2 regions of the Lactococcus protaetiae genome follow, and region 2 is predicted to be linked to the other one. Evidence: riboswitches for the same ligand, from Rfam matches in the RefSeq annotation. Region 2 holds a riboswitch; the other holds the start of a gene.
What was found. A riboswitch is a leader RNA that binds a small molecule or an ion and turns the genes downstream of it on or off. The one in region 2 is predicted to bind thiamine pyrophosphate.
Positions count from the first base shown of each region.

Region 1 (16,712 bases), 320 kb from region 2:
TGAATTCTAGCTGCAATACGGTCAATTCCCCAAGGCAATTTCAAGTGAAAACCAGGTCCAGCTGTAAATTGATATTTCCCAAAACGTTCCACAATAGCAACTGTTTGTTGTTTTACCACAAAAACCAATGTGCTCAAACTTAGAATCAAAATCAACAAAATAACTGCTAAAATAATCAGCGGAATAATAAACATAAAAGTTCCTCCTTTTTATCTGGTAATTTCATCATAAATATGACAAAATCCGACGCATCAAGTCTCTTACAAGTCCCAATTACTAGCCTTTAACAGACTCCCACCCCAACTGCGTTAAACTGACAGAATAGTCAGTAATCGTTTCCATAAATATAACATTTCTCTAAGAAAAAAGCAAAATTTCATGACAATTTTGTAATAGAAAAGCTGTCAGTATGCTGACAGTTTTTCATTCACTATTTTTTAGAAACCTTTAGAAATATAAAGATTAAATTTTTGATGACCATATTGCAAAAGAAGCGGTTTAAAATAACCAATTTTCTGCGCTGACTCAAGCAAATCATCAATATTATATCCTGACAAACGCATGAAATCATCATTCTCTGACAGAGCTGTCAGTACAGTTTCATCTTTGACAAATTCAAATTCAGTAGAAAAAACGGCAGGTTTCATCAAAATTTTTCCATCACTTTCCTGTAAAAGATAATGTGGAAAAATCTGTGCAATTTCAAAAATTAATTCTGTTGTAATTTTTACTGGAAATTCGCTGAACACCACAGCTTCTTCTTGATTATTTTTATAACAAAATCCAAAAGACTTACCAGAAAGATTTAAGCGTACAAAACGAAAATTTTCAGCTCCCGCTTTTCCTTCCAATCGAAAATCAGGATTGTCCTGAAAAATATCCAGCGCACATGAAAGTTCAAAGAAATAATCTGTCGCATCCTTAGGTGAGCGCTTCTGATAAAGTTCGGCAAAATAAGCATTTAATACTGATGCAGGTGGTGTCGAAAGCAATCGCTTATCAGTCACTTCTGTCAGTGCTGACAGACGATTCTCTAAGAAAATGCGGTCTTGAGCCATGTAACCTCCATATTTCATTGCTAAATCTATCCATTTTTTATCATTCATTTCTCATATTCCTCTAAATTTATCAATTTCGCTTACTGACAATTTCCTGTCCGTACGCTGACAGCCTTGTCATCATTCCTTATTATAACATTTTTCAAAAAGTCCTTCAGTTCAAAAAATCAGTCACTTTTTCAAAGAGATTCTCAGGATAATTTTCCTCAAAAACATCAAAAAACTCAACATCCATCCGATTTTTAAACCATGTCAATTGACGCTTAGCATAACGTCTCGAATTTCTTTTGACTAGCTCAACTGCCTCTTCTAAGTCTATTTCCCCAGCAAAATAAGGAAAAAATTCTTTATAACCAATCCCTTTTGCAGCCTGAACTTCTGGATAATCCTCAAACAAATAACGTGCTTCATTAAGCACACCAGCATCTATCATACGATCCACACGTTGATTTATCCGTTGATAAAGGCTACTGCGCTCCGCACTTAAACCAATCAAGCAAAAATCATAAATCGGTGCTACATTTTTTTCTTCACTTCCCCCACATTTTTCCAATTCTAATGCACGAATCGCACGCCTACGATTCATTTCAGGAATTTGCAAGCCACTTTTCTTAATTTTGGCAAACAATTCTTCGTCTGTCAGTACTGACAAATGCTCACGAAGTTCCATCATTGCTTCATGATTTTCTTGTCCACCAAGGTGATAGCCCTCTACCAGTGCTTGAATATAAAGTCCCGTTCCCCAACAATAATAGGAACTTTCCCTTCTTTCAAAAGCTGTGCAATCTTCTTATTGGCCTCAACAACAAAATCATGAGCAGAAAAATTTTCAGTCAAATCACGAATATCAATCAAGTGATGTCTAGCTAATCGCTGTTCCTCACGTGTTGCTTTTGCAGTGCCAATATCTAATCCTCGATAAACTTGCTGCGAATCTCCAGAAATAATCTCACCATTCATCTTTTTTGCAAGCTGAATCCCCAGCAACGTTTTTCCTACCGCCGTAGGTCCTACAATAACTAAAACTTTATTTTTCATCACTCTATTATTAAATTCTCACTTTTATATCTAATCCTATTTACCACCCAACAAATTAAAATACTGGGATGAAGCAAACTAATTTTTTACCAACTCATCAACTTTTACAACCACTAGACTTTATTATTTCAGATTTCGACAATAAATTCAAATATCCTATCAAAAAAGCAATTGAACCATGTTCAATCACCCTACATTTTTTATAAAAATAAGTCTCCACCTCTTATTCAAAGGATAAAGTAACACTATTTCCACTATACAACACTAACTTATTCCTTTCTCATTAAGTTTCAAGTCGCAAAAACTTTTTTATAAACTTTTTTCCCCTTTAAGACCAGCCCTTTACGATATTCAGGACGTCCTACAATCAAGGTCACCTTGCTAAATATATAGCAAGATAATAAAGTTACTGCAAAATTAGGAAGTGCAAGATAAGTCAAAAGTGATAGTCCCAGTACAACAACATCCACCATAAACAACACCTTATCAATCTTAAAATTCCATTGCTCTTCCAAAATTCGACTCAGCAAAATCGAACCGCCAAACGTCCCTTCAGAAATAATAACTAATCCTGCACCAATCCCGAGAGAATTCCATCACTTATTCCAGCAAAAATAATATGCGAAAACTCAATTCCAGAAACACCTAAAGCTTCATATAAAAGCAGCCACAAACTCATTGACAAAGCCCCAGGAATACTTAATAACAATACTCGCGGCGCAAGCAAACGCCATCCAAAAAGAAAAAGCGGAATATTAACAAGAAAAAAAGTTAAGGCAGGATTGATGCCAAAAACAAAGTCCATCAATACAGAGACTCCAGCTACACCATTACTTGCCAAAAAATTGGGAATAACGAACATCTGAACAGATAAAACATAAAGTCCCACACCCATGATCAAAATAAGTAAGTCCTTCATAAACTTTTTGTCAATCTTTACACCAGTAATTGTCATCGTAGTTTCTACCTTCTTTCTTTTTTATGAATTTTTTGTTTTTTACCAACTCCCTCCATCGTATCACACCAAGCCCATCTGAACCTTAACCAGTTAATTTTCATTGAAAACTCATCAATCTCATTTTTTCATCATATTATTATCCATTTTAAAATCTTTAGCTTATAATTATAATATAACAAAATATAAATTATAAGAAACACACAGAAAGGAACTTTATGAATAAGTTACTCAAAGGCTATCTCATTGGAAAAGCCATCGAAATCACTATCGCAGGAACCACTCTTCTCATCGCAAAACACAAAGGTTATCTTCCAGAAATGTCACAAGTTTCAGCCGATATTCCAAATATGGAAAGACACAAAAAAGCCATTCGAAAAAGGCTCGCACGTTAAACAAAATTTGGAGGAACTATCATGCACAATAAATCATTCATCACAGGTTTCGTCGCAGGAAAAGCATTTACCCTTATCGCTCTTGCCGCTGGCGCACTATGTATAAAAACCCAAGTCATCAATCCAATCAAAGAGAAAAAACAAATGATTGACAATGGACGTAAAAGAGCTGCCAGAAAACGTATTGCTCCTTGAAGTGATTACTTCATTGGTGGGGATTCTTTCTCCCCCACCAATGTTAGGGCACAACCTCACATCAAAGATGTGAGGTTGTACCCTAAATTCAGTGGGAGTTAAAACTCCCACTGAATAAGTCTTGACTTCATAAACTCACTGCGTCGGATCGGTCTCTGTTTGCTCTAAGCGTTCATGAATTTCTAGATTACGAACATCTGATAGAACCAATGGCACAGTTTCCACTGTTACCTCAGAAAACTGAAGACCAAACCAACGTACTGGTGAAGCTGTAATTTTTTTAATTTGTGCTTTAGTTTGAAGTACAAATCTTTCAAAACCAGGCATTTGTCGCGCATTCATCAATTTTTCTTCTACCACGACAAAACGGAAATCTCCAACTTTTCGACCTGGCGTAATACTATAATGCTGATGTTGCTGTGGCAAACGACCTGATTCCATCAAATCAGTCACAATAGTCCGCAAATAGCGTGGTACTTCTTGACGCATACGGAAACCTAGATACAAATTAACCCGAACGATAAAGTCCGTTCCTAACATATCAACTTTATACTCAGAAGTATAAGGCTCATCAGTAACCTTCACATTAACAAACCAATAAACTTCTGCTCGTTTTGGGCGTTTATCCAAAATTGAGTATAAGATTGAACGGTCAATCCATTCATGGTCCATTCGACTTGTCAAATAAACCACATTGGTCTGATAAAGGTCATAAGACTCATCATGACGTAACGTATTCAGTTGCTTTTTATAATCATTGATATTCAGTGATTTAATATATTTCAGAACAATTTTATGGGATTTACTCCAAATAAACATCACAAAAATGATAAGCAGAGCAATCAACACGACAATATATGCCCATGAATAAATTGAACTAAAGAAGCCGCGAAGAACGAACCTTCAATAACAAACAGAACCACTGCCACAAAGGCAACAGCAATTTTAGGTATCCCCTTTTGAATTAAGAAATAGGTCAAAAGAGTTGTAGTCATCAACATAGTGATTGTAATAGCAAGGCTGTAAGCCGCTTCCATATGTTCAGAAGTTCTAAAATACAACACAAAAAATGACGTTGTTACCCACAAAGCAAGATTAATTGCAGGAATATAGAGCTGTCCTAGCGTTTGCCCTGGATAATAAATTTTAAGTAAAGGCAACAATTTCAAACGAATCGCTTCTGAAACTAATGTAAATGAACCAGAAATCAAAGCTTGAGAGGCAATAATCGCAGCAAGTGTTGCTAGTATAACAGCATAAACAACCAAAGGTTGTGGCAAAATAGCGAAGAAAGGATTTAACTGTTCATAACTTTCGCCACGGTGCGCAAGAAGCCAAGCTCCTTGTCCACAATAAGATAAGATAATACAAATTTTAACAAAAGGCCAACTGAAATAGATATTGCCACGACCAACATGCCCTAAATCAGAATACAGCGCTTCGGCTCCCGTAGTAACCAGAAAAATAGAACCAAGAATAAAGAAACCAGCTTTATTTTCTGGACTGAGTAACAAATGAATCGCATAATAAGGATTTACTGCTTTTAAAATAGATAAATCTAAAAATGAGTTAAGAAGCCCACTCACACCAAGAAAACCAAACCACAAAAGCATGATCGGTCCAAACAAACGCCCTACAAGACTTGTCCCAAATCTCTGAATCAAGAACAAAAAAGCAAGGATAATCATCGTTGTGATGATAACTGCTGTTTGGTCTGAATAAATATGAGTAAGACTAGGTACTCCTCGTAATCCTTCAATCGCAGAAGTAACTGTTACAGCAGGAGTCAATGCTCCATCGGCTAACAGCGTAGCACCACCAATCATTGCAGGAATGACTAACCATTTTCTCATGCGATGCACAAGAGTAAAAAGTGAGAAAATCCCTCCCTCATGATGATTGTCTGCTCTCAAAGCCACAAGTACGTATTTAACCGTAGTAATCATCGTCAATGTCCAAATAACAAGTGAAACTGCACCTAGAACAAAGTTTTGAGATATATTTTCCAATCCCCTTGTCCTCTGACAATTGCTTGCATGGCATAAAGAGGACTTGTCCCAATATCACCATAGACAATACCTAATGCAATAATAAAGCCAGCTGCACTCGCTTTATTAAACGACTTATTGCGTGGATGACTCAATTCTTAATTTCCTCAACTTTCTTACATTACAAATTGTAACTAACTAATAGTGAATTTATCTATCCCCTTTAGCTAACCATATTATATCAGAAAGCCTCTTATTTTTGCAGTTTAAACTTAAGCTCATCATTTATTTCAAAGAACTGTGCATAAATCCGCACAGTTCTTTCATTTTATCATTTAAGACTTCATCAAAAACTCTATTAATCATTTTCTGGTACTTGGGGAATAATACGTTCAATTATCTCCAAATTACGTACATCAGATAAAACCAGTGGCACTTTCTCAATCGACACCTCAGAAAATTGCAGCCCAAACCAGCGTACAGGCGATGCCGTAACATTCTTTATCGTAGATTTTGTTCTTAGTACAAAGCGGTCAAAGCCTGACATTTGACGTGCATTAGTCATCTTTTCCTCAATGACTACAAAACGAAAATCTCCCACTCTTCGTCCTTTAGTAATGGAGTATTTCTGATTTTGTTCGGGCAAACGTCCAGATTTCATCAGATTTGTCACGATTGTACGCAAATATCGTGGCACTTCTTGGCGTTGTCGAAATCCAAGATAAAGATTGACTTTAACAATATAGTCAGTATCTAGCATATCTACCTCATACTCTGCAGTCCAAGGTTCATCCGTCACATTTACATGAACAAACCAATAAACCTCTGCTCGCTTAGGACGTTTATCCAAGATTGAGTACAAAATTGAACGGTCAACCATCTCTCCATCCATCCGATTCGTCAAATAAACTACATTCGTTTGATAGAGATCGTATGATTCATCATCCCGCAACGATTTTATTTGCTGTTTATAGTCATTAATATTAAGTGATTTGATATACTTAAACACAATTTCATTTGCCTTGTGCCAGATAGACATAACAAATAAAATCATAATTGCAAATATAACAACAACATATCCTCCATGCAAGAACTTCACTGCAGAAGCGATAAAGAACATTCCTTCGATGAGAACAAAAGAAACAAAGAACAATATGGCAATTGACCGTCTTGCTAACTGGTGAGAAAGATAGAAGGTCAATAATATTGTAGTCATTAACATTGTAATTGTAATAGCCAGTCCGTAAGCTGCTTCCATATGGGCTGATGTACGGAAATATAACACAATGAAACTAGAAGCCATCCACAAAGCCAAATTAACAGCTGGAATATATAACTGCCCTAAAGTTTGACCTGGATAATAAATTTTAAGCATTGGCAATATTTTTAAACGAATTGCTTCTGAAACTAATGTGAATGAGCCAGAAATCAAGGCTTGAGATGCAATAATTGCTGCAAACGTAGCCAATATAACTGCGAAAATCATAATATGATGTGGCAACACCGCAAAGAAAGGATTCACATCTCCTAATGACTCTCCTCTATTTTTTAATAACCAGGCTGCCTGACCACAGTAACTCAAGATAATACAAACTTTAACAAATGGCCAGCTCACATAGATATTCCCACGTCCAACATGACCTAAATCAGAATACAGTGCCTCTGCACCAGTTGTCGCAAGAAAAACTGAACCAAGAATAAACACTCCCGATTTATTTTCTGGACTAAGGAGAAGATGAATTGCCCAATACGGATTAATAGCTTGTAAAATGGAGAAATCATTAAACAAATTGATTAAGCCAGTAACACCAAGAAAGCTAAACCATACAAACATAACAGGACCGAATACGCGCCCTACAATCGCTGTACCAAAGCGTTGAATTAAAAACAAGATAGCTAAAATAATCAATGTTATGACAATTATTGGCGTTTGTTGTCCTTTGAAGACATCTTGAAAAGCTGGAATTGCTCTCAAACCTTCAACTGCTGAGGTGACCGTCACTGCCGGCGTTAATGCCCCATCAGAAAGTAATGTTGCCCCACCAATCATTGCAGGAATAATCAACCACTTAGCATACTTACGAACTAAGGTAAATAATGAAAAAATTCCACCTTCATGATTATTATCAGCTCTAAGTGCTACTAGTACATACTTTATCGTTGTGATGAGTGTCAATGTCCAAATAATCAGCGAAATTACACCGATAATAAACGATTTTGAAATATTCTCAAGTCCACCTTGACTTTCGACAATAGACTGCATCGTGTATAAGGGACTCGTCCCAATATCGCCATAAACAATCCTAGAGCAATAACAAAGCCAGCTGTCGTCGCTTTGTTAAACGACCGATTGTGTGCTTGATTCACTTTAGTTTCCTCAACTTTCTTCAGTAAAAAAGGAATAAGCTAAAATGATTTTGAAGTCATTTTAGCTTATTGACATTATATCAGAAAATAATCAGATTGGACTGAAAAATCCTGTGAAAACGTTTAGTTGTCCCATTAGTGGGCCTTAAATGTGTCTAGCACGGTTTTGGCCACTGTATCAGGGTGATTTGAACCTATTAAAAGAGAAATTACTGCTATACCATCAATTCCTATGTGAACAAGCTCTGGTAAGACTGATAACCCAATACCTCCTATCCCCACAATTGGAAGATGATTTTGAGGCATCATTTTTCCTAATTCCTGCACACCAATAGGGTGAGTTGCATCCGTTTTGGTTAATGTTGGGTAGACAGGTCCAACTCCTAAGTAATCTGCTTGACTTTCTTGGGCTTTAGCGAGCTCTGTAGCATTATTGACTGAAAGTCCAATAATCATTGAACGTCCAACTTTTTGCCTTGCATCACTCAATTTCTCATCATTTTGCCCCAAATGAACTCCATCAGCTTTGAGCGCTATTGCCAAACCAACATCATCATTTACTATGAAAGGAATGCCAAGTTTTCTTGCTGTATCTCTCAGACTTTGGGCTAATTCTAGACGCTGTCTATCATTTTGGTAAACTATACCTTTATCTCTAAATTGATAAGCAGTTACGCCACTTTTCATGATTAAAACGATTTTTTCTTGTGCTTCCCAGATAGATAATCCTGGAAAATTTTGCGGTCCTGCAATGAAATAACATCTTAAAAATTCTTTATTCATCTGTGTTCACCCAATGATTCAGAGGACCATGCCCATGTCCTACATGAATCGTTTCCTTAATCGTAGCCAGAATAAAGGCTTTTGCCTTGGGCATTATCTCAATCAATGTCTCTCCTTGGGCAAGGTGAGCCGTAATATAAGACGACAAAGTATCCCCTGTACCATGCGTTCGATTTGTCATTATCCTTTTTGAGTCATAGTGACTTATTTTCCCATCTCCTGTCAGTAAAAAATCTGATACAACTTCACTCTCTGTGTGTCCTCCTTTGATTAGTACATTTTTAGCACCCATCCTCTGTAAATCTTTTAAGGCGTAAATAAGTGCTTGGCGATTTTCAATCTTATAGCCGACCATTACTTCAGCTTCTTCTATATTTGGAGTGATGACCTCTGCCAAAGGAAACAATTCATTTTTGATGAGTTCTATTGCATCATTAGATAATAATCTTGCTCCTCCTTTTGCTATCATTACAGGATCAACGGTGAGATGATTGACTTTGTATTTTTTCAGTCCCTCAATAACTGCTTCAACTTGAGCTTTACCGAACAATGCTCCCGTTTTTGCTGCAGAAATCTTTAGATCAGAGAATACAGAATCAAATTGTGAAAGGATAAATTCTGGATGGCTAGGATCAATATCTTGCACACCATAGGTATTTTGTGCTGTTAGTCCTGTGACAATTGTCGCAGCATAAACTTTTTGATTATGAAATGTTTTAGTATCTGCATTAATACCAGCGCCACCGCTTGAATCAATTCCTGCAATTGTCACTACTTGTGGTACCTCTATCATTATTGTCCTACTTTCTAAGTATTCTTGTCAACAAAAAGTAACTGAAACCTGCTAAAATCAAACTTTCAAAACTTGCTCCAATAACGTCACTCACCATTGTCCATCGTTGAAATAGGTTATAAGCAAGTACACCAATTCCCCAAGAAATGACAGCAATCCAGTTAATTCCTTTACTGTACCAGTAGACTCCACCTACTTTATCTAATGCCGAAATATCATATTTTTGATTGTTAAAGATATAAAAATCAATCAAAAAAATAGGAATCACGGGAATCATCGTCATCCCGATTACCGAAAGAAACGCAGTAAAACTTGCTAAAAAACTATTGATGATAAGTGGGATAAATGAAATTAATGAAGCAAGAATAGTTACAATAACCAAGGAACGATTGAAACTTGTTCTCTTAAAGATATTATTATAAGCTGAACCTGCCGCTAACAGACTGACTGCATTTGAGGTAGTTGACGTGATAACAATAACTAATAATGCCACCAAGCCTAGGCCAAGTTTTGTTGCGACAACGGATGGATCTGAATTTTCTGGATTAAAGTTATGCAAACTTAAAGCCATCGCAATCGTAGAAAACATACCGATTGAAGCGAACCACCACGTTCCTATATTTACACCGATAAAAGGTACTACAAGTGCCGATTTTTTATTTTTAGCAAATCTTGAAAAGTCTGAGCCAGCCATTGCCCAGCCAAGATTAAAGACTGCCATTGTATCAATAACTTTTCCAGAAGACATTTTGATATTTATTGCTGGCCGCCAATTTATCAACTGATGCCAAGAAAAATCATGAAAAACAACAATCATTTCCCAGAGTACTAAGATATAAATCAACCAAATCCCAAAACGCTCCAACATTCGAATTGATTTTTCTCCCATAGATACAGACAAAAGGTGTAAAATCATCATAATAAAGATTCCTGTACCAATGCTGATATAAGCATTACTCGAATTGATTGCTGGAAATTTGAATAAGCTATTGAGCATCATAGCCATTGACACTGCCGCAATAAATGTGTTTGCCGCTGCCCAACCCATAAATTGAATAATGTTAATCATTGAAGGTAAAACTGAACCTCGGACTCCAAACGAAGGTCGAGTCAAATACATCGCGGGTAAACCTGTTTTATAGCCCATATATGCTGCAATAGATAAAAAAGCATAAGAAATCAATCCAACAATAACTAAATCAACCGATGCTGTCCACACACCTGCCGCAGCTATTACACCGCCTGTAAACCAAGTACCATTATTTGCATTTGCATTAATCCATGTTGCAAATGAATCCCATGCTCCTGTCGTTCTTTTCTCAGGTGAAATCTGTAAATTTTCCATTTTTCATTTTGCCTCTCTTGCTTTTTGATAAATTTCATCAAGAAATGCATTTATGAACCCTCCTGGTAAATTCTGAACCTGCTCAGTAGCTTGCTCTCCTGCTTCACCAAAAAATTTCGTTGCTTCATAAGCAGATTGGATAAGATTATCTGATACTGCCACAAAAGCTCCAATTGTTGCTGATAACATATCACCACACCCAACATTTACCTTAAAAAGTGGGCTGTCAGTACTGACAAATAAAACTTCAGTTCCGTCAGTAACAACATCAGTTTTCCCCGTTTGGACAATAACTGCGCCCGTCTTTTTTGCAGCAATTTTTGCATTTTCTGGACTTACCACCAGCTCTAGTGCATCAATTCCTTTACTGACAGCTTTTTTGTCAGCAAACCAAGCAATCTCTGCTGCATTACCGCGGATAATGTCAAAACTTACAGCACTTAACAGTTGTTTGACCACACTTGCACGGTAAGGAACATTAACTGCAACAGGGTCCAAAACTATCGGTTTATGCATTTGATTTGCCAATTGACAAGCTTTAAGAAAAATTGGCACGTCAGATTCACTGATTGTTCCAATATTGACTACTAGAGCATCCGCAATAGTGAGTAAAGACTCAATTTCTTGAATTTCCTTTGTCATTAAAGGTGAGGCACCCAAAAAACTTATGATGTCAGCCACTCTTTGCGTGGTGACTTGATTTGCAAGATTCAACACTAACGGTTGTACTTTTTGAATTTGTGTCAAAATAGACATAAAAAAACTCCTTTGTTTGCACAAGGAGGGATAATTAAAAAGAGAAAAATGATTTTCCAAATAATAATTCAAAAGAAATATCCTTTGGAAATACATACACATCCCTACGCAAGTATTAACCTGATCAGGTCTGATGGTCTTTCTCAACTGACAGAATTTTTTATCATTGTCAGTACCCATTGTGCTTATTTTATTTATTTTGGAAGTAATTTAAAAACTTCATACTTCACTCATTCATTGTAGCATATTTTCTCTCATACATCAGATTTCCAAAATTATAAAAGAAAAAAGACTCCAAAAGGAGTCTATTTTTAGTCTTCTGTATACCAGTCATAGTGGAAAATTCCAGGACGATCTGTACGTTCATAAGTATGTGCCCCAAAGTAATCACGTTGTGCTTGAATCAAATTAGCTGGGAGATTTGCTGAACGGTAGCTATCATAGTAGCTGATAGCTGATGTAAATGTTGGTACAGGAATACCAGATTGAACAGCAAGTGTTACAACATCACGGACAGATTCTTGATAACGTTTTGTGATGTCAATGAAATAGTCATCAAGCAAAAGATTTTCAAGAGCATTATCCTTGTTAAACGCATCAGTAATATTTTGCAAAAATTCTGCACGAATGATACATCCAGCACGCCAAATTTGTGCAATGGTAGCATATGGAAGGTCCCAATCATACTCTTTAGAGGCTTGACGAAGTTGAGCAAAGCCTTGAGCGTAACTCATGATTTTTGAAAAATATAGTGCTTGACGGATTTTTTCAACAATTTCTTTCTTATCGCCTGAGAAATTTGCTGTAGGTCCAGACAAAATATTACTTGCTTTCACACGTTCATCTTTATAAGTTGAAATGAAACGAGCAAACACTGATTCGGTAATCAGTGGCAATGGAACACCGAGGTCAAGTGCAGATTGTGATGTCCATTTACCTGTTCCTTTGTTCCCTGCTTTGTCAAGGATAACATCAACAATATAATTGTCTGTGCCTTCATCGTCCTTGCGTTTCAATACTTCTTTAGTGATTTCAATGAGATAGCTATCAAGCTCTCCTTCATTCCATTCTTCAAAAATAGCCTGAATTTCAGCATTATCAAGTCCAATCACACGTTTCAGAAGGTCGTATGACTCTGCAATAAGTTGCATATCGCCGTATTCAATTCCATTATGGACCATTTTCACATAGTGACCTGCTCCGTTTGGTCCCATATAGGCCACACATGGTGCGCCATCTTGTGGAGCTTTAGCAGAGATTTCTTCAAGAATTGGAGCAACAAGATCATAAGCTTCTCTTTGACCTCCAGGCATGATTGAAGGTCCTTCTAAAGCACCTTTTTCACCCCTGAAACCCCTGTCCCAATAAAGTTAATTCCTGAGTCTGCCAGTTCTGCATTACGACGCATTGTATCTGGAAAATGTGTATTTCCACCGTCAATTAAAATATCCCCTTTATCCAAGTGAGGCAAAAGTGACTTAATTGTCGCATCGGTAGCGTTACCTGCTTGCACCATCAACATGATACGACGAGGTTTTTCGATAGCTGCTACAAATTCTTCAACTGTTTTTGTTAGAACAAAGTTTTTGTCTGGATGTTCGGCAACGACTTCTTCTGTTTTTGAAGTTGTCCGATTGAAAAGAGCAACAGTATAGCCGCGAGACTCAACATTAAGGGCAAGATTTTTCCCCATAACAGCCATTCCGACAACACCAAAGTTTGCTTGTGTCATTATAAAATCCTCCGGATTTATTTTTATATATACTAGTCCACTTTAAAATCCTGCAGGATTTTATTGGCATTCACTACATTTGCATACCTTTTGCTCTTACCATTTCGTCTTGCTAGCTTTGCTGGCATAGAACGAATGGATAGCGTAGCGCAGCGGAGATGCTGTTTTGACAGCTATACAAACGGATAGCGTAGTGAACTATTTCGCCTTGCTGCCTTGGCTTTTCTCTCTTACTACTTTCTTTAGCAGACAGCGGACAGCGGGGAGCAACGGTATGCGAAGTACATAGCAGCCTAGAGCGAATGGATACCTGTGGTGTATAATGAATGTAGACCGTTCAAAGAACGATACACGATGTGCGCAATATCAATCGTTATTATTTTTTACAACGACTGAGTTATAGCTTTATTATATCGCAATTTTTTTCCAAATGCTATCACTAAGTATGTAAAATTTTTACACAAAAAAGTCCGCCTAGGAAGTTCTACAATTTCAAATAGAACCACACACTTTTCTAAAACTTATTCACTAAAAAACATAAGAATTTAGAAAATTAAACAGACTTTTTGTTAAGCAAATGTACTGGGTTAAAATAGTAGACTAATATGCTTTCCTCAACTACTACCACTCTTCTGACGTTAATTCTTTAGCTTTTTCAGCAATTTTATTTGCTTCTTCTGATAATTTTTCTGTATCAATTTCTTCTTTGACTTCTTCAACTTTATCAGATGTCGCTTCAACAACGTCCTCTTTTTTATCATTGAATTCTGCAGCTGCTGCTACAACTTCATCAGAAAGATGAGACTCATCTTCATCAAAAAGTTCTTCACTACTCAATTTTACCGTATTTAATTTTTCTACGATTGCATCTCTCGTATCATTGAAAAAAGAAACAACACTTTCTTTTGAAAGTTCTCCTGAGTCCACTTTTTCCTTAATCAAATCGCGCTTTGAAATCAAATAATCTTTGGCCTTTTCAGCAGAAATTTCTCCTGTATCAAATTTTTCTTTAATTTCATTGAATTTATCTGTGGAAAAATCAACAGCGCTATCTTTAAGATTATTTAGCGTTTCTTGAGGATTCTCTTTGAAATCATCGTATATTTTTCCTGCATCTTCGCGTAATTCACTTCCTTTTTTGGGAGCAAGGAAGAGAGCGGCAGCCGCACCAACTAAGGCACCGACTAAAAATCCTGATTTTTTTGACATAAAATATCCTTTCTGTGTTGAGCTATCTTATTTAATTGAGTTCATCCTCTTTGAGTCGGACTCACATCTTACAATTGAGTTCGGTGTGCTTGAAATTTAGTGAAAATAGACACTCCGCTGTCCATTCGCTCTATCTCCGCTTTGCTACGTTGTCGATTTCACTAAGCAGGTGAAACAACTAGCATATCCGTTGCTGCTTTAGCGCAAACGGCTATCCTATAAAGTGGCAAGTTCAAATCGCAAGGCGAAATGGCAACTTCCAGAACCACGCTTTCACATGAAACTGAAATTTTCTAATTTTCATAATTTCAGAACGAGTGTCCCTCACATCTTATTTAACTGAATTCGGTGCGCTAAAAGCTAGGCGATTAGACAGCTTTCGCACGAACCTTCCAACTTTCTAAATCACTACGCTTTTGGGCAAGTGCCCCTCACATCTTATTATACAGTTTCTTTGCTTTCTTTAACTTTATCCTTTTTTACAAAGAATTTTTTGGCTGTTTTTGCAAGCACAACCGCTGAAGCCGAGCCTGCTTTTCTTCTTGAAGATGGTCGATTTATTCTAGCAACAAGTTTACGGCTTGATGTATTGATATCTGAAATACTTTCCGATAAATCGGCAACTGCGGTAAACAAAGGGTCTATCGTAGCCACTTTACCGTTGACATCTTCAAGTAAAGTATTTGCTTTTGCCATGATTCCATCTGCCTGATGTAATAATACATCCACATCACTTGAAACCAACTTCACTGTACGATTTGCTTCTTCTACAACCTTTGATACTTTGTGAAGTACGATAACCAAAAAAAGTACCAACACCGCAAAAGCAATCGCAATGATTAATAATGCAATATTTCCCACAATTCCTCCTTTATCCAAGAGCTTTTGGACTCTTGCTCACACCTGTTCTTCTCTAATTGAGTGGTTGAACGGCGAATATTTCATCTTGCACATGAATGAGAAAAGCGAACGCTTCATAATCATGCGTAAGTTTTAACTTCTAAATATCCATCCTATGATGAATTTGTCAACAAAACAGCGCAGATAGCACGTCTTGTTTATCAACATACATACAATCAGATGCTGAATACAAACTCCCCAAATAATGATGACTTAGAAATTAAACAATATCAAATCACATTTCATTCTCATGAAAGCGATTATTTTTTACTTTATTATAACAAATTATTTATTTATTTACTAACATAATCAGCTCAGATTTTGTCAATAAATATACTCATTCTAATTTAAAACCTGACAGTAATTTATACACTATGCATTCATTTGTTGTAACTACACTTTCAAAAATAAAAATCGTGGCCACTGTTTCTGCATATGATATTACTTTTTACAACAAATAAGTTGTAAAAAAGCTGTCAGCATACTGACAGCTTTTAATTTTCCAATTTGTCAGTCATTTCATAAGAAATAACTCATAAATCTACTTTTCAACTTTTTTCAGTCGACGATTAATAAATAGTCCAATCCCTACTAAGACAAGCACTGCTGACAACCACTGTGAAACACGAGCAGGTCCTAGCATTAAACTGTCTGTCCGCATCCCTTCAACAGTAAAACGAACAATACCGTACCATACCAAGTAAAAGCTGAATATATCTCCACGTTTAAGCCATTTTAAACGGTGACGGAAAACAAGAACGAGGACAAAACCACTCAATGTTCCAATACTTTCAAAAAGGAAAGTCGGCATCCGATAATGCCCGTCAATAAACATCTGATTACGGACAAACGAAGGTAGCCAATCTAGATTAGAAACGATTTTGCCGTAAGCTTCCTGATTGACAAAGTTTCCCCACCTTCCCATTGCTTGGGCAAGGAAAACACCTGGTACTGTGATATCTAGCAAATCAAGCGGATGAATCATTCGATAATAACAAAAGACAAAAAGGACAATGGCACCCGCGATTAGGCCGCCATATATCGCTCCTCCTCCATCCCACATCGCAATAATCTGGCTTGGATGTTGACTATAATAGCTCCACTCAAAAATGACATAATAGAGTCTGGCACCAACGATTCCTAGTGGAAAAGCAAAGAGAACAAAATCAATGATATCATCTGTAGTCAAGGATTGACC
Region 1 covers NZ_CP041356.1:1,190,143-1,206,854, reverse strand. The annotation lists gene FLP15_RS06065 (SPFH domain-containing protein) at 1-194, opposite strand, end outside; gene FLP15_RS06060 (hypothetical protein) at 438-1,106, opposite strand; partial or broken gene miaA (tRNA (adenosine(37)-N6)-dimethylallyltransferase MiaA) at 1,213-2,099, opposite strand; partial or broken gene FLP15_RS06050 (YitT family protein) at 2,387-3,051, opposite strand; gene FLP15_RS06045 (DUF3042 family protein) at 3,270-3,446, shown strand; gene FLP15_RS06040 (DUF3042 family protein) at 3,468-3,641, shown strand; partial or broken gene FLP15_RS06035 (KUP/HAK/KT family potassium transporter) at 3,777-5,784, opposite strand; partial or broken gene FLP15_RS06030 (KUP/HAK/KT family potassium transporter) at 5,988-7,996, opposite strand; gene thiE (thiamine phosphate synthase) at 8,132-8,779, opposite strand; gene thiD (bifunctional hydroxymethylpyrimidine kinase/phosphomethylpyrimidine kinase) at 8,772-9,572, opposite strand; gene FLP15_RS06015 (cytosine permease) at 9,580-10,917, opposite strand; gene thiM (hydroxyethylthiazole kinase) at 10,921-11,673, opposite strand; TPP riboswitch at 11,758-11,863, opposite strand; partial or broken gene gndA (NADP-dependent phosphogluconate dehydrogenase) at 11,985-13,405, opposite strand; gene FLP15_RS06000 (YtxH domain-containing protein) at 14,027-14,614, opposite strand; gene FLP15_RS05995 (DUF948 domain-containing protein) at 15,056-15,475, opposite strand; gene lgt (prolipoprotein diacylglyceryl transferase) at 16,056-16,712, opposite strand, start outside.
Region 1: linked by a shared signal. The riboswitch ahead of thiM (hydroxyethylthiazole kinase) and the one ahead of thiT (energy-coupled thiamine transporter ThiT) in region 2 are both predicted to bind thiamine pyrophosphate.

Region 2 (16,712 bases):
TGGAATTTTCGAAAAACGAAAAAGTAAAGTTGAAAAAATAGCAACAAAAGCCAAATATCTCGTGTCATAAGTCACCATGCAACTTATAGATACGAGGATAAAAAAGAGCAGCTTACTCGTTGCATTAAGCCTATAGACAAAGCCATCACCCGCCGTAAAGCCAAGAATTTTAAGTTGATTATTCATGATAAGATATAGACCCAACTATTAAAAAGTTATGAAAATTGTCAATGATTCTTTTGTTACTTCTAGCTTCTCATGACTGTTGAATGCAAAGCATCAAAGTCAAATTAAAGTTAGACCACAGCACCAATTCATTATTGACTTTTACAGCAGATTATCCCTAGCAAAATATATCTAGCTGATAAGTATTACCAGTTATCACTTCGACTACAGTCCTTGCCTGCATTTCGCTTTTATAGGATAGTGATTGCTTTGGAGCGAATAGACACCGTGGTATAGATAACATAACTATATTTTCACTGACTTCAAAGTGGGCAAACTTAGTTCCCTTCTATATTTGAAGTGATTACTTCATTGGTGGGAGATTCTTTCTCTCCCACCAATGTTAGGGTACAACCTCACATCAAAGATATGAGGTCACCCTGTCCCTGAAGTCTAAGCGCTAAATCGCTAAGACCCTAGGGCAGTAGAACGAAAGCAGAGCTTAGTGCTGCTTATCCCCCACCTTTAAGAGGTGGGGGAATTGCCACTCCGACTAGGTGCTTTAGCACCGTAGCGAGGATGGACAACGTAGCCCAAAGGGCGAAGATAGCACGCACTTGCTAAGTTAAAACCTCTTTGTCAGAACTGACAGTTTTTTGTCTACTTATGAAAGCCTCGTTCAGCGCTACTGGATCAAGTTCCACTCTGTCAGCAAGCTCATAAAGGCTCGTCTGTGTCAGATTTCCAAGCGAAAGCAATTCTTCTGATGCCAAGACCTCAGAAGGTGCTTGGTCAGCCACGATTTTTCCATCAGCAAAAACCAGCGTTCTGTCAGTATATTCAGTGATAAGATACATATCATGTGTAATCATAATCATCGTCAAATTTAATCGCTGATTAAGTTCGCAAAGAAAATCCATAATCTCTCGGTAGGAACGTAAATCCTGCGCTGCCGTTGGCTCATCAAGCAATAAAATTTCTGGCTCAAGCACCAAAATACTTGCAATCGTTACTCGCTTTTTCTGTCCATAAGAAAGGGAACTAATCGGCCAATTTCTAAACGGAAACAAACCACAAACTTTCAAGATTTTTTCCACTTTGTCAGTAATGACAGCCTCATCAACCTGACGTAAACGCAAACCAAAAGCAACCTCATCAACCACTATGTTTTGAGAAATCATCAGATTTGGATTCTGCATAATATAGCCAATCCGACCCGCACGTTCAGCAATCGTATCAGTACTGACAGACTTTCCACGATAAAAAACCTCACCTGAAGAACGCACAAATTGACACAAACTATTTGCAAATGTTGACTTTCCAACCCCATTTTTCCCAACAATCGAAATACGCTCTCCCTCGAAAACATCAAGATTTATCCCACGCAAAACTTCATGCTCATCAAACGCAACAGACAAATCACGCACTGACAGGATTTTGTCAGTACTGACAAGCTTGTCAACACGTCTGTTTTCACTGACAAAAGTAGCTAGAGCCACTTTTGAAGGCTCCTTATCAAGATTTTCTAACTTTGAAAAATCAGGAAGTAGTGATGAGACATAAGCAGACTTTAGAGCCGTTAGATAAAGCGGTTCACGCAAACCATTTTCCTCAAAAACCGCCGTTCGCAACAGTTCGTCTGGATGTCCAACTGCCACAATCTCACCATCATTTACCACAACCACCTTATCAATTCCCAGTGGCAACACTTCTTCAATCCGATGTTCAATCACGATTGTTGTCACCTGATTTTCCTCATGTATCCGTCTAATCAATGCCATCGTATCCCGACAGGCTTGTGGGTCAAGATTTGCAAGCGGCTCATCAAACAGCAAAATCGGCGATTCATCCACCAGCACACCCGCAAGCGTTACCCGCTGTTTTTGACCCCCGATAAATCTTGCGGATGCTTCGTCAAAAGTGCCGACAATTCTGTCACCTCTGACCAATGCTCCACCGTCTCACGCATGACTGACAACTCACATTCATCATTTTCAAGCGCAAAAGCCACATCTTCAGCCACCGTCAATCCAATAAATTGACCATCCGTGTCCTGCAAAATCGTTGAGACCTGACTAGACAGCTCTGCAATAGATGCACCAAAAGGCAAGCCAGAAATAGTCAGCTCGCCTGTTGAAGTTCCTTTATAAAGATGAGGCAAAATCCCATTCAAGCACTGCCCAATCGTTGATTTCCCAGAGCCAGAAGGTCCCACAATCAGCACCTTTTCACTAGGAAAAATCTCCAAATTAATATTTTTCAGCGTTGGATTTTTTTGTAAATCATACTTAAATGTAAAATTCTTAAAAGAAATTAATGGTTTCATATTCTTCTTTTTATAACTAATAATTATTTCAATACGCTAAGGTTCATTCATCGCCATCTTACAACAAACACCATAAAAAACAAAATCAAGCAGCAAAAATTTGCTGCTCCTTATTTTATCACAATTTTTTCATTCCTTGTCAAGCGACCCCGACTTCGTGCGCGTTGCAGCATAAAGCTTCAAAAGCAAAGTCCCAGCAACAGCAACCGTCACAGCATTTGCAAGACCAGCAACAACACCTTGTGTAAAGACCTTATTCGCAGGCTCATTATAAACCAAAATATCACCAATCGGCGCAATAACGCCCCATACCACAACATTTGTCACCAGCTGCACAAGATTAAAACGAACAATTTCCTTACCACCAAAAATCCCTTGTACCAGCTGATCACGTTTCACCGCAAAAGCAAAGAACAAACCTGACAAACCTGAACCCAAAACCCAAGTCCACCAAGGAGAACCATACAAGAATGAATCTTTAAGCGCGTGTCCAATGAATCCAATCAAAAACCCAGCTAAAGGACCAAACAAAGCAGAGAACAAGGCCAGAACCGCATATTGCAACTGAATACTCGTATTTGGAACAGGCGTAGGAATATTAATCAACCAACCAATAATAACAAAGAGCGCTGCACCAATACCAGTCGCCACAACAATTTTTACAGAATTATTTTTCATTTTACTACCTTTTTTATCTTTCATCAAAACAAGTGTAATCACACAAAGAAAAACCTCTTCCCTATGAAATCTTTCTAGCGATGTGAAGCTCTCTTTGCCAAAAAATCACCAATCAACTGCACCAATAACACAAAAATCAAAATCAAAATCGTTGCAAACCAAGTCACATCATTCGCAAAACGATTATAACCGTAAGAGATTGCCGTATTACCCAGCCCACCAGCACCAATCGCACCAGCCATCGCAGTAAGACCAATTAAAGAAATCAGAGTAACAGTCGAAACCCGAATCAATCCAGATAACTCCTCACGCAGATAAACTGTGAAAACAATATCGAGAAAATCTGCACCAACCGTCTGTGCCGCCTCGACTTTACCTCTGTCAACAGACTCCAAAGAAGCCTGCACCTGACGCGCATAAAAAGGAGCAACACCAAGCGCCAAAGGAACCAAAGCCGCAGTCATCCCGATTTGCGTTCCCACTAGAGCTTTTGTAAAAGGGGCGATTGCGGCAAGCAAGATGATGAAAGGAAAAGCTCGACCAATCGACACAACCTTATCCAAAATCCAGAAAAGAGGACGATTCGGTGTAATCCCATCTTCTGCCGTCACGACAACTCCAATCCCAAAAATCAAACCAAGCAAACCACCAATAATTGCCGAAATAAAAGTCATATACAAAGTCTGAACAATTGATGTCCACCATCCAGTTTCTCCAGTCCATCCAAGATAAACCACATTAGGAAAGGTGTGTGCAAACCATTCTGCCATTATTTTCCTCCTTCATTTGAAGCACTTAGTACTTCGAACTCGATACTTGTTCCAGCCAAATATTTCTTAACCTTCTCACGTTCCTCATCAGCCCCTTTTAGCGTGATGATTAATGAACCAAGTGAACTTCCTTGAAGTAACTCAACATTACCATAGAAAATGCTTGTCGTTACATCAAAATTCTTATTAATCAAAGAAATAATTGGTTCTTCCACCGTTCCAGAGCCAAAGTCCAAATGAATTAATTCTTCATCAGCAGAAATATTTTGCAAAATATCCGTCTTAGAAAGACCAGCGATAAAGCGATTAACCGAACTCGTCGTTTCAATAAACTGCTTTGTTAACGTCTGTTGTGGCTTAGCAAAAATATCAATCAAACTATTTTGCTCGATAATATCACCATTTTGCATGACAGCTACCTTATTTGCAATCTCCTTGACCACCGCCATCTCATGCGTAATCAATACAATCGTTAAACCGAGCCTATCGTGCAAATCTTTCAACAAATCCAAAATTTGATTTGTTGTTTTAGGGTCAAGTGCTGAAGTCCCCTCATCAGAAATCAAGATTTCTGGGTCATTCGCAAGCGCACGCGCAATCGCAACCCGCTGTTTTTGTCCGCCCGAAAGCTGCGCAGGATATTTATCAGAAAGCTCCGCCAAATCAACCAATTCAAGCAGCCGATTGACCTTATCTGCTTTTTCATTTTTTGTCAAATAACGCTTCTTCCCTTTTTCATCTGTAATCTGCGTATGTTGTAGAGCAAAAGAAACATTTGCAAAAACCGTCTTTTCAGAAAGAAGATTAAAGTGCTGAAAAATCATTCCGACTTTTTGCCGAAACTCACGTAGTTTCAAACCAGTAAATTTCACCGGATTTTCACTATCAAAAATCACCTCACCATTAACAACAATCTGCCCCGCCGTTGGCTTTTGTAGCAAATTAATCGTACGAACAAGCGTTGATTTTCCTGCACCAGAATAGCCAATCACACCATAGATATCACCTTTTTCAATATGCAAATTTGCCTCATTTACCGCCGTAATCAAGCGCCCTTTTTGATGAAATTGCACAGAAACATTATTTAACTCAATAATCGCTGTCATAATTAAAATATAAGTTTGACCTATTGTTACCCTGACTTCAAATCAGCAGTCAAACTTAGTCCTTCCATTTTTTTATCAAAGCAAGTATGTGCTAACCCCTCTTTTCACCTCTTAGACGGAGGAGAAAACAGTACTAAGCTTTGATTTTCGTCCGACTAAATTAAGTCTTGACTTCATTCCCTGCCAAATGACCGACAAAACTGTCAGATGAGTGCGACCAGTCTAAGCGCCCCCAATCAGCAGACTGAAATCATCCTTCATCCACCATCTGACAGTTTATTTATCCATCAATCCAAGCCATCCTGTTCATCGCATTGGATTGACAAAGAACTTCTGCTTTTCAAAGCAAGAATCCTCTTTATTACAATTTTAAATTCCAAGCTGGTAGCTCACCACCATCCGGATATTGTGTCTTAATTGCTTTCTTTGTTTCCTCTGAAGCATAGGCTTTCGCCACTTCTTTGTAAACTTTATTGTTCTTCTCTTTTTTCGTCGTAGCAATAAAGTTGATATATTGTGCAGAAGTTTTGTCCAAAGGTTCCATGTAGATAGACTCACTCTTTGGCAGACTTGCTGCAGTCGCATAGTTATAGTTTACCACAGAAATCGTAACTGAGCTAAGTGCACGTGGTGTTTGACTCGCATCTACTTCTTTAATTTGCAGATTTTTCGGATTACTTGTAATATCAGGCAAGCCCACAAGCTTAGTCGCGTCAGTCGTATTCAACTTTATCAATCCAGCACTTTGTAGGACAAAGAGCGCACGACTTTCATTTGCCGCATCATTTGGAATCGCAACAGAATCTCTATCTTTCACATCTGAAATATCTTTAATTTTTTGAGAATAGATATGCATTGGAGTAATATAAGTATTTCCAACAGAAACAATATCAGTATGATGCGCCTTATTCCAGTTGTCTACATAGTTATAAGACTGAAAAGCATTTACATCAATATCTCCTGAAAGCAAAGCTTCATTAGGTTGATTATAATCCGTAAAATACACAAACTTCAAATTCAGATTATACTTATCTTTCGCTGTTTTAGCAACAGACTTCCAAACCGCTTGGTCTTGCTTATCTCCACTCATGATACCAACCTTGACTGTTTTAGTACCATTTTTACTTGCATCCGCCGTATTGGACTTATGACTTAAACCAATAAACGCAGCAACAGCGATTATCACAACAACGACAACAGCAATAATAATATTTCTATTTCTTGGATTCATCATTCACTCCCTAACTTCAAACTACCTTCTCCCTAAATACGCAACTCTTGCGCAGGTAGGCACACTCCGTATTTCTATTTCAACTTCAATCCCCAAGCAGGAATCGTGCTCTTGTCTGGATAAGCTTTTTCAATAGCTTTCTTCGTTGCAGGAGACTCATAAGCTTTCACAACATCTTTATAAAGTGTGTTGTTTTTATCTTTCTTGTTAGCAACAATAATATTAATCCATTGTTGGCTATCTTTATTGACTGGCTCAGTATAGATGGCATCAGATTGTTTAAGACCAGCAGTTACCGCATAGTTATTATTAATCACAGCAGCATCTACAGAGTCCAAAGCACGAGCAGTTTGTGAAGCATCAAGTTCTTTAACCACCAATTTCTTAGGATTTGATGTGATGTCTTTTACTGTAGCCAAAGAAGTTCCTGAAACGTCAAGCTTGATAAGCCCTGCAGACTTCAAAACATAAAGGGCACGACTTTCATTTGAGGCATCATTTGGTACTGCAATCGTTCCACCTTCTTTAATATCACTAAGATTTTTAAGCGTCTTAGAATACACACCAATCGGAGAAATTACTGTATCCCCAATCGCAACTAAAGTTCCATTATTCGCTTTATTCCAATCATTAAGAAAAGCATAGTGTTGGAAAGCATTCAAATCAATATCGCCATTTTTTAGCGCTGTATTTGGCTGCGTATAGTCCGTAAAGTGTGTAAATTTCAGTGTAATACCATATTTGTCTTTTGCTGTCTTAGAAACAGCCTTCCAGATTGAGTCATCTTGCTTTGTTCCAGTCATAATCCCGATATTTACGGTCTTATTCGCTGTTTTAGAAGCACCAGCTTTGTGATTCAAGCCGAAAAATGCGGCTACTGCGATGATGACTACGATGACTACCGCAATCAAAATATTTCTGTTTCTTGGATTCATTATCAAATCTCCTATAATTTCTATCTATTTCAAACAAATTCTTATAATCAAAAAATAGCCCATTTCACAAAAGAAACGAGCTAAATCGTGGTACCATTCTTAATTCAAGCCTACTGATACTCTCAAGCTCAAACTGAGCCAAAGCTATCAAAAGCAACTTTCAAGTTCAATAACGAGAACCACACCGTTGTTAGCTCGAAAACTCACTAACACACGCTCATCAAGCCATTTTCACCACTTCCGCTACGCTTGTTCTCACCACCACAAGCTCTCTGTGCTAACTTTCATAGTTACTTACTCGACCGCTTTTTGCTATCCGAATTTGTCTATGAAATCATTCTAACAAACATTTGTCCATTCTGAACTTATCATTTTTTTATGTTGACTTAAAAATATTTTATGCAAGCCAAAACATTCTCTCTATCCTTTCTTATTTTTTAATCAAATTAGAGTTTTATTAGAAAATCTCAAATCACTTGATATATATATATATATATATATATATATATATATAATGGAGTTAAGGCCTAAAAAATAAAAATACAGGAGAATAATCCATGAATCAAAATAAGAATTATAAAAGAAATTCATTAAAAATTTTGACAATCGCAATGACGATATTAATGGGAGGGCAACCCGCACTTGCTGCTTACCGCCCCTATCGGCGCAAAGACGAGGAAGACGCCATTCATTTCCTCCAGAGTCTCGCCGAGGATGAAGCAGGTATGAACTCGTTTGCACACGAGATTTTGGAGGATATTGAGCTTTTTGATACAAACTTTGGTGTCTCTGTAGGGATTGATGGACCTTTTCAGCTGGGCACGGAAGACCTCGCACCACCTACACTTACTGGCGGACGCTGGCTCGTTTTGCTCAATCCTTACTTTGATTCAGAGGAAGATGAAAGCGAAACTAATCTCAGGTTGATTTGGGCTTATGCCGCACGGGACGAGGAAAGTCAGAAGTTTCTCCTTGTGTCGCCAAGCTGGGAATCCCCAGAAATACCACGGCAATTTGAAGAACTTTTTCAGATGGCAAACCCTGACTGGGATAGAGACGTACACGGCTGGAATCCAGTATTTGACGAGGACAACCCCACAGCAGGATTAGCAAATCCTCAGACAATTTATACTACAGTATCAAACGTGTCGTGGACACCGCCTGTTTGGGATCCTGATTGGGATATTGAGCAATCTGATGATATCGACCTTGACAAGCTTGAACTTGACGGCGAGACACCAGCTGGTGGATATTATGATGAAGACGAAAATCGTATTCACGAAAATTCAAATGACGACTGGATAATGACTTGGGACGCAAAGGCTTTGAGCCAAAACGGCAATTTCCGCGAGTTACTCATTCATTTGTTTGGGACAATCGCTGCCGAAGCTAACTTGGACATAACCTCTGGAGATAGAGAAGAAGCACTAAACAGTTGGGCTACAGACCCAAATAATGAACAAGCTATTGTTGACTTCGTGCTTTCTCACTTTATTATTAATGCAGACATTGACGATGAAACTGGAGAGTCAAGACCTGTTATGAGAAGTGTTCCTGCTACAGGAGAAGATAAAATCACCCACTATGTCGCAAATGAGCAATCCGATGATGGTACTCGTCAGCGACTTACTGTTGAAGAATTTAATGCTCTAAGTCCTGCTGAACAATCTAATTTTACAGCGATGACACAAGTTCCCATTATCATTTATTATGATGTCAATGACTCGCCTTTCGATGATAAGGACAATTTTTCTCCAGAGGGCTATCCTATAGATGGTAATCTTAAAAACTGGGACCCTGAAAATTGGCCAGGAGCGACTTGGTCTTTCCATCAGATTTATGATGAAGATGGAGCGCCTACTTTACTAGGAGAACATCCGCTTTATCACACTGAGCAGAGATTAAACATTACCTTTCAAAATAATCCTGAAGCACGCAACGGTGCACTAACCGAAAGTCAAATTGATGTCCTTGATAAACGATTAGACTATATGGATGTCTATGAGGAATTTCGTTTTGGAAACAAAGAGCGTGTTGGTAATATTGTTCAAAATGTTTCCCTGCATAGTTTCCGCACATCAGGGACTTTAGAAAATCTACATAATGATGAGTATCGTAACGAACACAATGCACTAAATGCACCATCGCGTGCAGCTTTATTGGATGAAATCAAAGAAGCACATGGTGCGGATGCTGCTAATGTCTTCAAAGTTAATGCACGTCGTTACTACGCTCACTTAAGAAGTCCTGGGTATAGCCTAGGTCCAAGTCTTGCTATTATGGGAGGATTTGGAATGGTAGGAGAACGAGAAACCAATGTTGATGAAGCACACTACACGCGTTATATCAAGATGATGATTGACCCAACAGTGATTGATGTTGACGGGGAAATAACTTATCTGACGAAAGATGATGTAAAAGAGTTGTCCGCTGAAGATACAGCAAACGGCTACTTCTTTGATAGCGATGGAAACCTGTGGTATAGTATGGCAAACGGGGAGGAAATACAAGTCCCAAGTCAAGTGCCATTACAACTAACAGCCAACCAAATCATAGGTGCTTATCTCGAGGAGCAAAAGGCACAAGGGAAACTTGACAATGAAGAACTTGAAACTTTACGCACTGAAATGACAAAACTTTTGGAAAAAATTGCCAATGGGGAAGAAGCTTACTTACCTGAATTTACCTTCACACAAGCATCACTTGACTTCCTAGCTAGTCCAGAAGGCGGACGTGTTATTTTCACTCCACTATGGGAAGAGATCATCTTGGGAGATGGTGAGAACACTGGACTTAACGCAACAGGGATCTACTTGGCCGAGCAAATCAATCGTAAGGTAAGTGGACCGTACAATCAAGGAATGTTTGGATCAATTAATGGACTAGGTGGATATACTGAAAATCCAGCTAACGGTTTGATTGCTATAACTGGATGGATTGCTAGCGGTTTAGGTAGCTCTGGTAATTGGAGGATTGTAGGAAAGAATATACTTACAGATGATTTAACTGAGAAAACTTGGAGTAATTTATCTGGTAGCATTGCAATGTGGAGTACAACTGGAACGCAAGATAATAATATTCACTATCTATTAAACACTATGTCGGAAAGCGACACACTAACTATTGCACTACCACGTACTAGTTACAATTCTGGCTTTGCAAGCACTGCAGACTTTGTTATTCCTGAAATTGAAGGAGTTACTCCCGGCGCCGACAATGATTTAATGTTCCTGACTATTCGCCGAAACAATGAGGGCAATCGTAATGCTATGATTGCATCTGGAGTACTTGAACTAGGACGACATGAGAGTGATAGTCATTTAGCCCAATCCTTCATCTGGCAGAAATATACGGTTAGTGTCACTCAACAGAAAGAAGATTTGTTTGCATTCGTGTCTTATTCTACCGCTGTTCCAGAAGGCTTGCTTCACGATATTAGATTTGCCACCATGACATTCATGGAAGGCGCAACTTTTGGCGAGGAAGGCGCCTTTGAGTTGCTAGAGCAAGAGCCACCTCCGCCAGAGGAAGACGACGACAACGGCAACAATAATGGAAATGTACCCCCACTAGATGGCGGTAATGACGGTAATGGCGAAAATGGGCAAAACAATAATGGCGGTACTCCACCAAACGGAGATAGTGAACAAAATGATAATGGAGATATTACACCAAACGGAGATAATGAACAAAACGGTAGTGGTAAAGACAATGGAAACGAAGACGTCAATGATGGTGCCGAAGACAATGATGATAACAGTGCTAATGGCGATAACGACACTAACATCAATGGTCTTATCACGGGCGCCGAAAATATTGACCTCCCTCAAACAGGGACTGCTACCTCTGCTCTAGGTTTGGCAGGTCTTGCCACACTAGGAGTTGCTACTACCGCATTAGTAGGTAAAAAGCGAAATAAAGATAGAAAGAATACGAAAAAATAGCCAGTATGATTGTAAAAACGAAGTTTATAAGCTTCGTTTTCTTTTACTTTTAATCCCTCTAAAATGACTTTCTCTCAAAATTATGCTAAACTTAGATACGTAAAATATTTTTGCACAATGGGTCTCGCAAAAGCGAGTGAGAAATACCATCTGACCTGATCTGGGTAATGCCAGCGTAGGAATGTGTTATAAGGCAAATAATGCCACCTCTCAAAACCCTCCTTTCGTGCTAATCAAAAAGGAGATTTTTTATGTCTAATTCTAAATTCAACATCCGTTTGTTGACTGAGATAGCCTTCATGGCTGCGCTTGCTTTCATCATCAGCCTTATTCCTAATACTGTCTATGGCTGGATTATCATCGAAATAGCCTGTATTCCAATCTTGCTACTAAGTTTACGTCGTGGATTTGTTGCAGGAGTTATTGGCGGGCTCATTTGGGGAATCCTTGCAATTATCACTGGGCATGCTTATATCCTCACACTCAGCCAAGCCTCTCTAGAATATATCTTAGCGCCACTCTCTCTGGGTCTTGCTGGTCTTTTCCGCCAAAAAACACTCCAGCTCAAGTTTCCCCCTGTCTTATTAGGGATTTTCATAGCTGTTCTTGTTAAATACTTCTTCCACTTTATTGCAGGTATCATCTTTTGGAGTCAGTACGCATGGAAAGGTTGGGGAGCCGTGGCTTACTCACTCGCCGTAAACGGCATCAGCGGAATCCTTACTGCCGTAGCAGCAATGGTTGTTCTCTCCATCTTCATTAAAAAATTCCCTCAGATATTTGTTCCCAAAACAAACTAATTTTCACCAAAACTAAGTTAAACTGTAGCTCATTTATTCTAAAGCAAAAACAGCTTTTACATACATACCATATAAAGGACTTGAAGTTTTATCTCCAAGTCCTTATAATGAAATCATGGCTAAAAAGCAAAAATTAAAGAAAACACTTGTTGAGCAAATTCTTGACAAAGCAAAAATAAAGCATATCGGTCTTGCCATCAATGCACTTGAAAGCGACACACTCCCTGATAACATCACGCGTAGCGACATCTATAAAACCCTTGCCCTTATCGGAGATAGGACAGGTCCAATCATCGGCATCCTTCCTTTGACCGAACACCTCTCAGAGAAAAAGCTCGCAAAAGTCAGCGGCAACAAAAAAGTCACTATGATTCCACAAAAAGATCTGCAAAAAACAACAGGCTATATCCACGGTGCAAATAACCCTGTCGGAATCTGGCAAAATAAGAAATTTCCGATTTTTATAGATACAATTGCCCAAGATAAAGACTTCATCATCTGTTCGGCAGGTGAACTTGGACGTAGTATTCAGATTGAACCAAAAACTTTAGCAGATTTTGTTCATGCTCAATTTACCGAAATACGCGAAATTTGACCAATACTAAAAAATCAAAGCTTGCAAAAGTTTTGATTTTTTAGTATATTTTATTTTATCTATAAAACAACTATCTCCTCTTCATTTTTACACAAAATTTAATGCCTAAAGGGATTTTATATGCAAAATACAAAACTTTATTCACTCACATTGATTGCAATAGGTGCCGCAATCATCGCAGTGCTTTCACCATTAGCTATTCCAATAGGAATCGTCCCTATCACTTTGCAAACACTCGCCGTAGGTCTTGTCGCAACCTTTCTCAAAGCTCGTGAAACTTTTTTTGCTATTTTAATTTATTTAATTCTTGGTTTTATTGGTATTCCTGTATTCACAGGAGGAACTTCTGGTATTGCAGTTCTTTTTGGAGCAACAGGTGGGTTTCTTGTTGCTTTTCTATTTATAGGCACTTTGATTTCATGGGGATTGCACAAAATTGACTATAAACCCATACCAGCACTGACAATTAACATCATCGGTCATATCCTTATGCTCCTTGTAGGAACGCTTTGGATTAAATTATTTATGAACATTGACTGGACAAATGCATTGCGAGCAGGTTTTACTCCATTCTTAGTCGTGGAGATTATCAAAGCAGTACTTGTTACGATCTTTGGACTTGCAATTATCCGTGCACTTTCTCCTGTAAATAAATACTTTACAAACTAGCTCAAAACCGCTACAATTAACCTATGTTTACTAAAGTCCTTATCGCGCTTTATCCTTTAATTGTATTTATAGCGCTCGTGTTTATTTTCAAGTTTTTCAAATTACGTCACATTACCAATCGCAAACTCAAAATTCCAGATGTCTTTACGATTTTTCTGATTTTAGGTATGCAGATTTTCTCAAAAAATGCGACAAGTATCAGCGTTCTTCCTTACTATCTGCTTATCATCTCAGGATTAGCACTTGTTTTACTCTTACTTGATTTATTCTACTATAAGCACTTTACTTATCGTCGCTTCTTAAAGCTTTGGTGGCGTATAACATTTTTCATTACTTTTATCATCTACATCGGTGTTGTTGTGATGGTCTTTGTCCATTAAGTAAATAAAAAAGTTCAGCTAATATGCTGGACTTTTCTTATTTATTTCCTAGTTCTTTTAAAAGAACACCAAATTCTTCTTCGGACAAAGTAATTCCTTTACCCATTTTTTCGTGGTCAGGTGACCAAGTGCGAATATCATATTTTGGTTCCGCATCATTCCAAGAGACACGATTAAGCTCTTTGCGCCAACCTTTTGCATTTTCAGACAACACAATCAGCTCTTCGACAATCTCAAATTTCAATTTATCTGCCATTTGTTTTTCCTCCTCTTATTTATACGAAAAATCTGGAAAATAGTCACGCTTCAATAAGTTTAATATCAACACCGACAGAAGTCAGTTTTTCAATAATATGGTCATAACCTCTCAAAATAAACTCAATATTTGAGATTTCTGTCTTTCCATTTGCAATAACACCAGCAAGAACTAGAGCCGCACCAGCTCGAAGATCTGTTGCTTTAACGCAACTCCCTACCAAGCTATTGGGAGATTCATAGATAATTCTATCATCTAATATTGAAATGTCAGCTCCCATACGAGCAAGTTCTGGAACATGGTTAATCCGCTTTTCATAAATGGTATCCATAATCCAGCCACGCCCCTCCGCTTTAAGCAAAAGTGGGGTAATAGGTTGTTGCAAATCTGTAGCAAAGCCCGGATAAGGAACAGTTTTAATGTTAACTGCTTTAAGATTTTCAGATTTATGAACCTCAATGCTGTCCTCACGAATTGTCATGTGAACACCCATTTCTTCAAGTTTCGCAATGAAAGATTCTAAGTGTTCGTAAATTACGTTCTCAACGATAACACCATCGCCCATTGCCGCTGCAAGCGCCAAGTAAGTCCCAGCTTCAATACGATCAGGAATTACTGTATGACGAGCTCCATGCATTTCTCCTGTACCGGTGATACGGATAACATCCGTTCCTGCCCCTCGAACTTTTGCTCCCATATTATTGAGTAAGGTAGCTACATCAATAATCTCTGGTTCACGAGCAGCATTTTCGATAATTGTTATTCCTTCTGCTCTGCTTGCGGCAAGCATTGTATTTATCGTTGCTCCAACAGATACCATATCCATATAGATTGTCGTTCCATGCAGATGATTCAACTTTTGCTCTAAGTGCATCGCATCTTCAAGATATGAAAATTCCGCGCCTAGTGCTTCAAAAGCTTTAATATGCAGATCAATCGGACGTGGACCTAAATCACAGCCTCCAGGAAGTCCAACTGTCGCTTTACCAAAACGTCCCAACAACGCACCATTAAAATAATAAGATGCACGTAATGAATTTATCTTACCATAAGGTAGCGGGCGTGAAACAACAGAGCGTGTATCAATTACGAGTTTTCCTTCTTGTAAATTACGCTCTATTTTTGCACCCATAATTTCCATAATCTCAACTAGACTAGTAACATCTGAAATATCTGGTACTCCCTCAAGAGTAACAATATCATTCGCCAAGATTGTTGCTGGAATCAATGCAACCACTGAATTTTTAGCTCCAGAAATTGAAATTTTTCCAGAAATACGCTTTCCACCATTGATGACTATTTTTTTCATTTTTATTAAAAATCACTTTTCATTTATTCATGTTTGATTGTTCAGTTCTTGCTCAATCAAAACACCGCTCTCTATTTTATCATTTTCTGCAAATTTTTCATAGACTTGTTCATACAAAAAAACTTCACCTAAATTTAGGTAGAAGTTTTATTTATATTGGCTTAGTTTTATTCAAAGACAAACTGATTATGATAAAGTTCAGCGTAGAAGCCACCTTGTGCCACGAGTTCGTGGTGGTTGCCTTCTTCGATAACCTGACCATCTTTAAGGACAACGATTTTGTCTGCATTAAGGATTGTTTTCAAACGGTGGGCAATGACAAATGATGTCCGTCCTGCAATCGCAGCTTCCATAGCCCATTGAATTTGTTGTTCTGTGACGGTATCAACGTTTGATGTTGCTTCGTCAAGAATAAGTAATTCTGGATTTGTCAAAATGGTACGCGCAATGGAGATTTGTTGTTTTTGTCCAACAGAGAAGACTGACTCATCATCGTTCACGTGTGTTTCATATTTATCAGGCAAGCTTTCGATGAATTCATGAATGTGTGTTGTTTTTGCAACTGTCTCGATTTCTTCTTGCGTCGCATTTGGTTTACCAAACTTGATGTTATCTGCAATCGTACCATCAAAGAGGACAGACTCTTGCAAGACGATACCGACTTTACTCCGCAAGCTGTCAAGATCGAATTCACGGATATCTGTACCATCAAACTTGATAGAACCACCATTAACATCATAGAAGCGATTCATCAAGTTCATAACTGTTGTCTTACCTGAACCAGTAGGACCAACGAGTGCAACCATTTGACCTTTTTTCACATCAATGTTTACATTTTTCAGGATTGGTTTTCCTGGAAGATATTCAAAGTCAAGTTTTTCGATTTGAACGCCTTCTTTAATGTTTTCAAACTTAACACCATTTTCTGGGCGAACTTCTTCAGGTTCATCAAACATGACATTCAGACGCGTTGCACCTGTAATGGCAAGTTGAAGTTGTCCAAAGTTTGATGAAATCTGCATAATTGGATTGTAGTAAGTTTGCACATACTGAACAAAGGCAACCATCAAACCAAGACCTGTGGCGATAGTCATGCTATTGTCGTTGAGGACATAAGCCGTCCCACCAAAGATGACAATCGCGATACTCAAAAGTTGGAAACCATTCATCAATGGGAAAATCATACCAGACCACGCTTGAGCAGCGAAGGTCCGTTTCTTAACATTTTCATTGTGTTCCAAGAAACCATTGATTGAGTCTTCTTGCAAGCCTTCAACAATGATTTCTTTTTGACCTGAAATCTTTTCGTCCATATAGGCATTAAGTTGTGAAACTTCTTCTTGTTGTTTGTCTGTTGCTTTTTTCGATTGACGAATAATGACAATAGCGGACAAAATAGCTACTGGAGATGCCGCAACAGTCAGCCAAGCAAAAGTTATATTTTTGTTGAAAATTTGGAGAATAACTCCGATGAATACTGCTGCGTTGCTGACGACAGAAACAAGCGCTTGATTAAGTGTATTTTGGATATTATCCAAGTCAGATGTG
Region 2 covers NZ_CP041356.1:874,111-890,822, reverse strand. The annotation lists gene FLP15_RS04520 (energy-coupling factor transporter transmembrane component T family protein) at 1-186, opposite strand, end outside; partial or broken gene FLP15_RS04515 (ABC transporter ATP-binding protein) at 786-2,491, opposite strand; gene FLP15_RS04510 (ECF-type riboflavin transporter substrate-binding protein) at 2,621-3,169, opposite strand; gene FLP15_RS04505 (methionine ABC transporter permease) at 3,244-3,939, opposite strand; gene FLP15_RS04500 (methionine ABC transporter ATP-binding protein) at 3,939-5,045, opposite strand; gene FLP15_RS04495 (MetQ/NlpA family ABC transporter substrate-binding protein) at 5,407-6,276, opposite strand; gene FLP15_RS04490 (MetQ/NlpA family ABC transporter substrate-binding protein) at 6,351-7,211, opposite strand; gene FLP15_RS04485 (LPXTG cell wall anchor domain-containing protein) at 7,769-11,155, shown strand; TPP riboswitch at 11,263-11,354, shown strand; gene thiT (energy-coupled thiamine transporter ThiT) at 11,407-11,955, shown strand; gene FLP15_RS04475 (aminoacyl-tRNA deacylase) at 12,071-12,550, shown strand; gene FLP15_RS04470 (biotin transporter BioY) at 12,671-13,219, shown strand; gene FLP15_RS04465 (DUF3397 domain-containing protein) at 13,243-13,599, shown strand; gene FLP15_RS04460 (YdbC family protein) at 13,637-13,855, opposite strand; gene FLP15_RS04455 (UDP-N-acetylglucosamine 1-carboxyvinyltransferase) at 13,899-15,164, opposite strand; gene FLP15_RS04450 (ABC transporter ATP-binding protein) at 15,332-16,712, opposite strand, start outside.